3 regions of the Pontibacillus sp. ABV4_188 genome follow, and region 1 is predicted to be linked to each of the others. Evidence: riboswitches for the same ligand, from Rfam matches in the RefSeq annotation. Region 1 holds a riboswitch; each other region holds the start of a gene.

Region 1 (3,812 bases):
AAAAATAGATCTTTTATACTATTCAGAAATTATCCAGTTATAACATCAATCATAACGGCGATGATCAGGATAGGAGCTACATAACGTATTAAGGAATACCATACATTAAAGATCGCTCTTTTTAGGGTGCTCCCTCTCTTTAATTCTTCATAAAGGTCAGATTTCTTCATTTTTAAGGGGACAAAGATAGAGATTAACAATGCTCCTGTAGGCATTAATATATTGCTGACTGCATAATCGGCCAGATCGAAAATGGTTTTGTCCCATAGTGTTACATCTCCGAGAACGCCGAATGATAATGCGGAAGGGATACCCACAATAAAGATGGATAGACCTATGATCCACGCATATTTCTGACGTAATCTTTCATTCCCTTTTGATAGAACAGACACAATAATCTCTAGCATGGAAAAGGCAGAGGTTAAAGCGGCAAATAAGAATAAAAGTAAAAAGGCTGTAAAAAAGCCCATTCCTAAAGGCATTTGACTGAACACTGTAGGGAGAACGTTAAATAGAAGTACAGGGCCAGAGCCTGGTTCAAGTCCGAAAGAAAAGACGGCAGGGAAAATGGCCAAACCTGCTAATAAAACGATTAATATATTAATTCCTACTATTGATGAAGCTGCCTTAGGTAGACTTTGATTTTTAGGAAGATAGGAGCTGTAAGTAACCATTACAGAAACCCCTACGCTTAATGTGAAGAATGATTGTCCCATTGCTTCTAATACCGTTTGGGATGTTACTTTTGAGAAATCTGGTTGAAGGAGGAAAGCAATTCCTTCTCCTGCACCTTCTAAAGTTAAAGATCTTGCCACTAATATTAAGAATAATACGAATAGAGCAGGCATCATGATACGACTAGCTTTCTCAATTCCCTTTTGAACTCCTCTTGAAACAACAAGTATTGTAATTAAAATAAATAAGAGCTGGACGCTAATGCTAAGTAGAGGATTCGATATCGTTTGACCAAACACTTCTCCATATTGAGGTGAAGAAAGTCCTGACATACCTCCGGTTATAGTCTTCAATAGATAAATAACAATCCATCCGCCAACGACGCTATAAAAAGATAATAGAATAAAAGAAGTGACCATCCCTAATATCCCAACGTAGTGCCACTTTGTACCTTTCGCGATGGTGCGATAAGAGTCAACGGCGTTATTTTGCGCTGTACGTCCTATGGAAAACTCCGCCAACAATAATGGTAATCCTAATAAAATCGTAAAAGCGATAAAAGTGATGAAAAAAGCCCCTCCGCCGTTTTGTCCTGCAATATAGGGGAATTTCCATATAGCTCCAAGTCCTATTGCGGACCCGGCTGCTGCTAAAATAAATCCAATCTTTGAAGACCATTGTTCTTGCTGACTCATTCTCATCTTCCTCTCAAACGTATAATTTTATAAAACAAAAAAGTCGCCCCTACAAAATGTAGGGGCGACTTTTATCGCGGTACCACCCTAGTTATGAAACGAATGTTTCATGACTTTACACGTATAACGGTCGTCACCGTCCATGGCTCACGCATAGAAGCTCTAGAAATGAAATTCGCTCTCTCTGTTTGTACCGATTTCACACCACTCATCAGCTCTCTGAGACAGGGACAGAGGAGTTACTTACTTTCCTTCAAAGCAATTCGTTCATATTATGTTATTCAATTTTTATCATGAACATGAGGGGGTGTCAATAACCATTTTAAAGTATATTGCGATTGGAAAAAAGTTCAGGGCGCAATGAATACTTCTAATATTTTTAGAATGAGATAGAAAAGGGCAAGTATACGCCGGTAATCTGATGGATTTTTCATATGTATTTTATGGTATAATGGGGAAAATTGAATACGCGCTTTATGGTGACAGAAAAGTTGAAAAGGGAAGCTGGTGAAAGTCCAGCACGGTTCCCGCCACTGTAATGATGAGATGCTTCAGATTATCCACTGATTTTTTGTGAGGTCGGGAAGGGCTGAAGAGTTGTTGAATCAAAGTCAGGAGACCTGCCATAAAGCAAGGTAATTAATCCTACGGGTAATAGGAGGATGTGACATTAAGTTAAACTCAGATAATTTCTGAGTTTATTTGAGCGTTTTTTATACATCTTCTTTATAGAAGGTGTTTTTTTATTCTCAAATTCATCCGTTGAAATAATGTGTAGGATCTCCATGTGTGTTCTTTTTACTGATGTTACAGGGGAGGAGTTATGGATGAAAGCAAGAACAGTTAGTCACTCAAGGATTATCCAAACGAGGTTGGTGTTACCACCAGATACGAATCACCTAGACACTATTTTTGGAGGAAAGATTTTAGCGTATATTGATGAGGTTGCTGCCCTTACTGCTATGAAACATTCTAATTGTGCTGTAGTAACAGCGTCTATTGATTCTGTAGACTTTCTTTCATCAGCAAAGGTAGGGGATTCGCTTTCTTTAGAAGCATGCGTAACCTACACAGGGAATTCGTCTATGGAGGTCTATGTTAAGGTTAAAGCACACAATCTACTTAAGAACGAAGAAACCTTAACGACAGAATCGTTTTTGACCATGGTTGCTGTTAATGGTGACGGAAAGCCTGTTTTAGTTCCACCTATCTTGGCTGAAACCCAGGAAGAGAAACGGTTATACGAAACGGCACCTGCTCGGAAAGAGAATCGGAAAAAGCGGTCAGCTATTCGTTAATCATTTCATAAATTACCCGGGAAATATGTCGATTGGTGGGAAATTGAGTCTGAGGTTATTATCTTGTAAAATGACAGCGTACAAAGAAATGAAGGAATAGGTGTTATTATGAAGTCATATATAGTAGTTGGTTCGGGTATTATGGGGGCTTCCACTGCTTATCATTTAGCTAAAAAAGGAGTCCCGGTGACGGTGGTTGATCGCCAAGACGCAGGCCAGGCTACAGATGCTGCAGCAGGTATGGTTTGTCCCTGGCTTTCTCAGCGAAGGAACAAAGCTTGGTATCAGCTAGTGAAAAATGGTGCTCGGTATTACCCTGAATTGGTTCAGGAACTTGAAAGAGATGGGCAAACAGAAACAGGATATAAGCGTGTGGGTGCACTAAAGCTTCATACGGAAGATGCAAAGCTTGATAAAATCGTTGCGCTCGCTGAAAAACGTCGCGAGGATGCACCAGAAATAGGAGAAATTAAGAAATTGACTCATGAGGAGACGAAAGCAATGTTTCCTCCTATCTCTTTAGAGTATGCAGCTGTTTATGTTAGCGGAGGAGCTCGAGTGGATGGAAGGGCGCTTAGAAACGCGTTGATAAATGGAGCGCAAAAACATGGGGCACGTATCTTGTATGGAGATGCCACTCTTTCCTTTAAAGGTGGGAGTGTAACAGGTGTCAATGTTGATGGTGATTTTTTATCTGGAGAGAAAGTGATTGTGACCGGTGGAGCCTGGTCTAAAGAAATGCTAGAGCCTCTTGGCGTCCAATTCCTAGTCTCTTCTCAAAAAGCTCAGATTGCACATCTTTCTCTACCGGAAACCAATACAAGTGAGTGGCCTGTTATTATGCCTCCTACAAATAAATATGTTCTTCCTTTTGAGGCCGGGAGGATTGTAATAGGGGCAACTCATGAAGAAAATGAAGACTTTGACATTCATGTCACAGCAGGTGGACTTCATGATATTTTCTCGCAGTTATTACCAATCGCGCCTGGTTTAAAGAGCGGAACATTTGTTGAGAGCCGTGTAGGGTTTCGCCCTTATACGCCAGGGTTTCTTCCTGTCATCGGTAATGTTCCAGGATTTGATAACCTACTTGTTGCCAACGGCTTGGGTGCTTCTGGACTAACAAGTGGTCCTTATCTTGGTT
Region 2 (3,812 bases), 940 kb from region 1:
TTTCGCTTGTCAGAGATTTTACGATACAGCTCCTCAGAGTTTTGGCGGTCTTCTACATCAGGCATACTTTTCAGGAGATCTTTTATGGAGTCACTATTGTGATTTTTATTTCGTTTCACTTCTGATCCCCTCCTCGTCTTCCTCATTCATATAAGTTTGAAGTGCTTTCATACCTCTATGTTGTGTCGTTTTCACTTTACTTACAGTCATCCCTAAAATTTCAGCAGTCTCCTGTATAGACATAGACTGAATATACCTCAATATAATTATTGTCTTTTGATCTCTCGTACACCTTTCTAAACAATGGTACATCTTTTGAATTTCTTCATTCTGCAACGCAATTTCTTCAGGGATGGGCTGATCATCTTGTATTAAATGACCATGCTCCCCCCAGTCAAAGAAATCCATGATCCGATTCCTTTTTCGCTTTTGTTTACGAAAGAAATCGATTGTAACATGACGGGCTATCGAAAACATCCATGTTTTTTCACTACTATCCCCTTTAAATCGATCATAAGAATTCATGACTTTAATATATACTTCTTGAACGAGATCTTCAGCTTGCTCCCGATTCTTTACCATGTAGAATATAAATTGAAAAACATCTTTATGATATTTCTCATAAAGATCTTGAAATACGGAATCCATTCGTCAACCTCCCGTTCATAACATTAGTCGAAAAAATATGTAAAACGTTTCACTCGTTTCATACTATAAATTATTTCCAAGCGTTTGAATAGACCATTTCCTACCAAAATCAAATAATATCTAGTGTATGTTAAATAGTATAGCTACTATCACAACCCTTCTATATAAGGGACTTATGTGGAAGGATTAGAGTTGGATATTTCAGCAGGAAAGGTCCGCCTGCGTTTATGAGTGCTTGGGCTTGCTCGGGGACTACTCGCTTTCCTGCGGGGAGCTGGGAAGCCTCCTCATTCGCTTCGCTCTCTGCGGGGTCTTCCCTAGGCTCCTTTTCCCGCGGGAGTCTCGCAGTCCCCGAGCAAGCCCTGGCTGAAAAAATGAATGGCCCCGCATTTCACAACAGAAGGTCTGGAGTCGCTCTAAATGGCATGTTTTCGTTTATCCTTATATGGCAAAGGCGGGCCTGGAAACTGCGAGACTCCCGTGAGGAGGCTCACCAGCTCCCCACAGGAAAGCGAGTGGTTTCCAGGCACACCTTACGCTCAACTAAAGCTAACGGAAACATTCTCTCAGCTTCAAGTCTTCATGATTACTAACTTTATCTTGAAAAAGTCTAATACAATCAACTACAAAAAACACCCCAATCAGTTCATTGACTGATTGGGGTGTTTAAAAGAATGTATATTTTTACTTTCATATTGTTTAAACAAACGAGACAATACTGGATAGAGTACAACCATGAATACAACATTACCAACAGCATGATACGTGTCAAACGGGAGGCTGCTTAGCCAATAGGCAAAGAAATGATTGCCTACTTGACCGTATGTAACTGCCATCATAAATCCAAAGAAGTAACCACTTACACCAGCAAATATAGCATATACATACATCGGCACGACATGCCTATACTTTCCTAACCAGCCTGCTAGGAGGCCAATTAATGACCAGCTTACTATTTGAGGTAAGGTCCATATCCCCATGCCTAACAACATATTTGATAATATCGTAGTCACCACAGCTAGCACCACAGAATAGAAGGGACCTAACCAAATACCACAAATAATTATAATCGCTGTGACAGGCTGAACGTTTGGGTAAAAACTAAATAAGAATCTTCCAACGGTGGCAAGTGCAGCAAGCAATGAGATTAATGTTAGTTTATATAAGTTCATCGCTGTTACTCCCAGCTGTGAAAGTCAAATGAAACAGCATCTCCAGATTCTAACGTATATTCCTTTGCTCCGACCATAGCTTCTTCTCCATTAACGGAATAAAACCATGCTTTCTGCTCTCCATCTTTAGGAGCTACACCTTCAATTGAAGTAATGAAGCCTCCATTACTTCCCGTCTCTATATCAAAATTTTCTTTCATTACTTCCATTACAGTTGCTCCGTCTTCAATCTCAATTTCTTTTTCAGCTATAGCTTCTTCCCCGTTATCTGTTGTAATTTCCACTGTTACAAGCTGTTCTTGCTGTTCCTGTGTAGATGGACTACTTTCCCCACTATTTGCATCCTCTGTTGACTGACCACAGGCAGCAAGTCCTCCTAATACAAATATAGTCGCCATTATCATTTTCATTATTTGTTTCATTTCATCCAACCTCTCCATAAAATATGTAGTTGTTTCGTTGCATTACGAAGAGACGAAACGAAGACAGACCTTTTGTTACGAAAAAAGACCCTTCCTTTTAATGGAAGAGTCTTTGAGCATGACGGATCTCGTTAAAAAACAATGACAAGATAGGTCTCTCAAACGCTCAATCCTCGAAGCTTTGAAACGGTTAACCATGGCAGGTCTACTGACTTGTGTATCGATCTACTCGAGAGCCTTCCCTTATAATTATATAAAGTGGCATTTCCCTTTCGTCCACACGTACAGTTGCGAGGACAGTTCTGGATTCCAACCAGATTCCCTTTTCAGTTCTCATATGAGAGCACCATAGTTAAATTATGAAATTATATTATGTTTGTATCGTAGCATAGTTACTTTAGAAAAGGAAGTACTTATCTCTAGATGGTTTCATAGGAAACAAGATTGTTCGTCATGATTCGCAATCATTTGGAAGCTTGAACAAGAAGGTTGTTCCTTCTCCTTGCTTACTATGCACAGAAATGGAACCTTTATGAGCTTCTACTATATTTTTAGCAATAGCGAGCCCTAACCCGGTTCCTGACTTACCTCCTCCACTTCTCTTGCGTGACTTGTCTGCCTTATAGAAACGCTCGAACACAAATGGTAAATCTTCATCTGCTATCCCAATACCCTGATCGTGTATGGAGAATTGAACAGCATCTTCTTCCGTTACTCTGACAAAAACTTGTTTATCTTGTTCTGTGTGTCGAATAGCATTATCAAGCAAGTTGGTCAGTACCTGCTCGATACGGTCGTAGTCTAAATACACTTGCTGCAGGTTATTATCTACTTCTACATGTATCGAGATATTCTTTTCATTTGCTAATCCTGAGAATTTCTTCACGATTCGTTCAATATAATCATGAATGTTAACAAACTCCCTATTTAGTTGAATGTGTCCCGCTTCCATTCGTGCAAGATCTAGTAATTCATTGACAAGTCTTCCAATCCTGAGAGACTCATCATAAATGATCTTGGCTAATTCATTCTTATCTTCTTTGGATTCAGCAATATCATCTACAATGGCTTCACTATAGCCTTGTAACATAGAAATAGGCGTTCTGAGCTCATGAGAGACATTAGCAATAAAGTCTTTACGAAGTTTATCCAACCTTCGTTCTTCTGTCATGTCCCGAATTACCGCAACAGCCCCTCTCACATATGTTTTATCGTATAGAGGAGTCATGATTACTACGAAACTACGCCCTTGAACCACTAGCTCTGTCATGATTTCTTTCTCTTTTGTAATAACTTCTTGAAGCATATCTTGTAGTTCACCTGGTAAAAGATCGTGATTGGGCAATCCATTTTCATGTTCATAAAACCAAGCATCTATAAACTGATCAGCAGGAGGGTTAGTGACTAACATATGCCCTTTTCGATTTAGAGTAATAACACCATCAGCCATAGACCGAAGAATTCCTGATAACTGCTCTTTCTCTTGATTTAATGCATTTATATGAAACTTCAACTGTCTCCCCATACGATTAAATGCCATGGCCAGTTCACCAATTTCATCATGCGTCAA
Region 3 (3,812 bases), 1.7 Mb from region 1:
AAGTATATATACACATACGAGAGGGGAGAACACGCATCATGAATGCACTAGTACTTAAATTGTTTAACCTGGCTAGTTTTGTTTATTTAATTGTCACTTCGGTTTTCATTGCGGACTTTATGGGTGGGGACATGGAACAAGTCTATGTTATGCCCGCGCCGTATGCCTTTTCGATTTGGGGACTTATTTACTTGTTGCTGCTATGGTTTGTTGTGAAATCTTTTTTTGCAGACGAAGAATTGGATCGAGTCGTGAAGGGCATTGGTCTTTGGTTTCCGATTAGTATGATCTTATCGGGGACATCAGTCGTAGTGGGTACAAACCCTTCGATCCTGTTTATTGCCTTGTCACTACTTACGCTTTGTGTGGTGTATACGATTATTCAAGGGTTAGGTTTATCATCGACTCAATATCGCATTCCCTTCTCAATCTATTTAGGGTGGACATCAATCGCGACCATTGTTGCAGCTTTTGTAGCGGTAAAAGGGAATGGAATTGAGGAGATCCTTTCTATCGGGGAGCTTGGGTGGGCAGTCATTATGCTCACAGCCGGAGGCCTCATTGCACTGGCTTTTCACTTTTTGCAAAAAGATTACTTGTTTCCTCTCGTTTTTGTTTGGGGGTACGTGGCGGTCTATCAATATCAAGACAGTGCTCTTATTAAATTTATTACGGGTGGATTTGCGGCTCTATTGTTGATTGTTCTTTGTGTGAACTGGTTTAAAACAAAAGGGAAATAAAACCCAAAAAACCTGCCCTATATGGAGCAGGTTTTTTGATGTGAAGAATAACTGAATTTATTGTTATGTAGGATCTATATCATAGGCTGGGTGTATTTGAAAATGTGGAGGACGATGCCGATCGTACTTAAGGCAACCCCTATAAAGAATGGCCATGGGTTATCGTGTTTTTGGCGGTCAAACGTGCGGACTGTAATGATGCTATATACTAACGCGGCAATAGGAATAGAGATATAAAATGAGCCAAATAAAAAGCCAATCCCTCCAAAAAACATGGCCAGAATACCCAAGTGGTTTTGTTGTGGGAGACTTTCTAAGTACTCTTGTTCTTCTGGTGAAAGATCTTTCTGAACCACAGGTTTTCTAGGTCTGTAAAGCAAATGTAACGACCTCCCTTAATCCAATTGCTTTTTCTCATTATATGTGAAGGGGAGTTTATTTGTAAAAGATTTTGAAAATAAACGATTACTACTAATCTACATAAACTTCAAGACTTGATTTTATAAAAGAAATCTATTACGATATACACAAGATATATGATTAAAAATTAATAAAACACTATATATTGATATATGAGCGAGTTGCAAGGTGCCTATTCAAGGCTTGAAAGGGAATCTGGTGAAAGCCCAGAACTGTCCCCGCAACTGTAAGTGTGGACGAAATGAGACATTCCACTGTGCGAAATATGCATGGGAAGGGCTCAGAGTAGGACGATGCACGAGTCAGGAGACCTGCCTGCCCTCGCTAAAAGTTTCTTTTTCTTCGGGGATTGAGAAGATGAAACGATAGCCTCAGCCGGATGAGCCTGACGTTGGTTCATCTTGTTGTCCTGTCGTTTGATCCGTTTCTCTTTCCCAAATGGAAGAGGAACGGGTTTTTTTATTTTAGAGGAGGTTATCACATGACAATCGTTCAAAAAAGTACGGGGATTTACGCTGTTTTAGAAGAGGCGCATAAAGAGTATCCACATCTTGAAGTAGAGAGATTAGGTAGGCTTGCCGATCAGTTGATCCAAACCAAAAGGATTGAATCCTATCATCAACTTTACAACGAGTTGATCTTAAAAGGGTTGGACCAAATGGATGAAGAAGAGCCGGATTGGACATTTGTATGTGCGCGAATTTATGCTCACTATTTGTATGAACAAGCTGCTCTTCATCGCCACCATACAAAGGAAGAAGACTATCCCGACTTTTATTCTCTTATTCAGTCGCTACATACAAAAGGTATTTACAGTGAACGTCTGTTAACAAGTTATACGAAAGAAGAGGTTGAACAATTAGGAAGTGAAATCGTTCCAGAGCGTGACACGTTCTTCACCTACATTGGGTTGAAAACACTGGCCGACCGGTACTTGGCAACAGATCATGATGGGCGCTTATACGAGCTTCCACAAGAACGATTTATGATTATTGCGATGACGCTCATGGCGGAAGAAGATACGAATCACCGTCTTCCTCTTGTAAAAGAAGCCTATTGGGCGCTCAGTCATTTGTATATGACCGTGGCGACACCGACGCTTGCTAACGCAGGGAAAAGCTACGGGCAGTTATCGAGTTGCTTTATAGATACAGTCGATGATAGTTTGCAAGGCATATTTGACAGTAATACAGACATTGCCAATCTATCGAAAAGTGGAGGAGGACTAGGTGTTTACCTCGGAAAAATTCGCTCTCGAGGCAGTGATATTAAAGGCTTTAAAGGTGTAAGTTCGGGTGTAATCCCTTGGATGAAGCAGCTGAATAATACGGCCGTAAGTGTCGATCAGCTTGGACAACGCCAGGGTGCCATTGCTGTGTACTTAGATATCTGGCACCGTGATATCTTCTCTTTCCTAGATGCCAAGTTGAATAACGGGGACGACCGTCAGCGTACCCACGATTTATTTACGGGCGTCACATTACCCGATTTATTTATGGAGGCGGTAGAGAACCGGGAAGATTGGTATTTGTTCGACCCTCATGAAGTACGGACGGTGATGGGCTATAGTTTAGAAGACTATTATGATGAAAAAGAAGGTGATGGCAGCTTTCGAGAGAAGTATTGGGATTGTGTGAATGAACCTCGTTTAGAGAAAAAGAAGGTTCCGGCAATCGACATTATGAAACGGATTATGGTCTCACAGCTCGAAACAGGTACACCGTTTATGTTTTACCGTGATGAAGTGAACCGTAAGAATGCCAATAGCCATAAAGGAATGGTGTACTGCACGAATCTATGTACGGAAATTACGCAAAATCAAAGTGCAACAACGGTGAAAGAGCACTACACGGAGGATGGTCAAATTATCACTGTGAAAGATGCTGGGGATTTTGTTGTCTGTAATCTATCGAGTATTAACCTTGGTAAATCTGTCCCAGATGAGGCACTTGAACGCTTGATCCCGATTCAGGTGCGTATGCTCGATAACGTCATCGAGCTGAACAACATCCCTGTCTTACAAGCACAGCTCACGAATCAGCGCTATCGGGGGATTGGACTTGGAACCTTCGGATGGCATCACCTTCTCGCTGTACAAGGGATTCGCTGGGAGTCAGAAGAGGCTGTTCAGTACGCTGACTCGTTATATGAAAAGATTGCGTATCTTACCATTCAAGCCAGTCATGAGCTGGCGCGAGAGAAAGGGGCTTATCCTTACTTTGAAGGGTCGAAGTGGCAAACGGGCGATTACTTTACGGAGCGAGGGTATGACAATGAAGAATGGACGGCTTTAAAGGATGGGGTTCAACAAGATGGCGTACGAAATGGGTATCTGATGGCGGTTGCGCCAAACTCCTCGACTTCTTTAATTGCGGGTAGTACAGCGAGTATTGATCCAATCTTCCAGAAATTTTACTCGGAAGAAAAGAAAGATTATAAGATTCCCGTCACGGCACCTGACTTAACACCGACTACTTATTGGTTTTATAAATCTGCGTACGAAATCGATCAGAAATGGAGCATTCGTCAAAACGCTGCCCGACAGCGTCATATTGACCAATCGATTTCGTTTAATATGTACGTGAAGAACACAGTTCAAGCGAAGGAGCTACTAGACATGCATCTAACAGCTTGGAGAGAGAAATGTAAAAC

What was found. A riboswitch is a leader RNA that binds a small molecule or an ion and turns the genes downstream of it on or off. The one in region 1 is predicted to bind cobalamin.
Region 2: it holds a riboswitch for cobalamin, as region 1 does, so the genes downstream of both, ACYX4O_RS11285 (DUF4430 domain-containing protein) here and ACYX4O_RS16110 (acyl-CoA thioesterase) in region 1, are expected to answer to the same signal.
Region 3: it holds a riboswitch for cobalamin, as region 1 does, so the genes downstream of both, ACYX4O_RS03785 (ribonucleoside-diphosphate reductase subunit alpha) here and ACYX4O_RS16110 (acyl-CoA thioesterase) in region 1, are expected to answer to the same signal.

The regions. Positions count from the first base shown of each region.
Region 1 covers NZ_CM149975.1:3,139,112-3,142,923, reverse strand. The annotation lists gene ACYX4O_RS16115 (sodium-dependent transporter) at 30-1,370, opposite strand; T-box leader at 1,428-1,636, opposite strand; cobalamin riboswitch at 1,831-2,012, shown strand; gene ACYX4O_RS16110 (acyl-CoA thioesterase) at 2,198-2,668, shown strand; gene ACYX4O_RS16105 (NAD(P)/FAD-dependent oxidoreductase) at 2,777-3,812, shown strand, end outside.
Region 2 covers NZ_CM149975.1:2,197,007-2,200,818, forward strand. The annotation lists gene ACYX4O_RS11270 (hypothetical protein) at 1-119, opposite strand, end outside; gene sigX (RNA polymerase sigma factor SigX) at 106-648, opposite strand; gene ACYX4O_RS11280 (ECF transporter S component) at 1,290-1,820, opposite strand; gene ACYX4O_RS11285 (DUF4430 domain-containing protein) at 1,826-2,242, opposite strand; cobalamin riboswitch at 2,424-2,608, opposite strand; gene ACYX4O_RS11290 (ATP-binding protein) at 2,694-3,812, opposite strand, start outside.
Region 3 covers NZ_CM149975.1:748,278-752,089, forward strand. The annotation lists gene ACYX4O_RS03775 (hypothetical protein) at 39-740, shown strand; gene ACYX4O_RS03780 (cell division protein FtsK) at 815-1,096, opposite strand; cobalamin riboswitch at 1,310-1,493, shown strand; gene ACYX4O_RS03785 (ribonucleoside-diphosphate reductase subunit alpha) at 1,642-3,812, shown strand, end outside.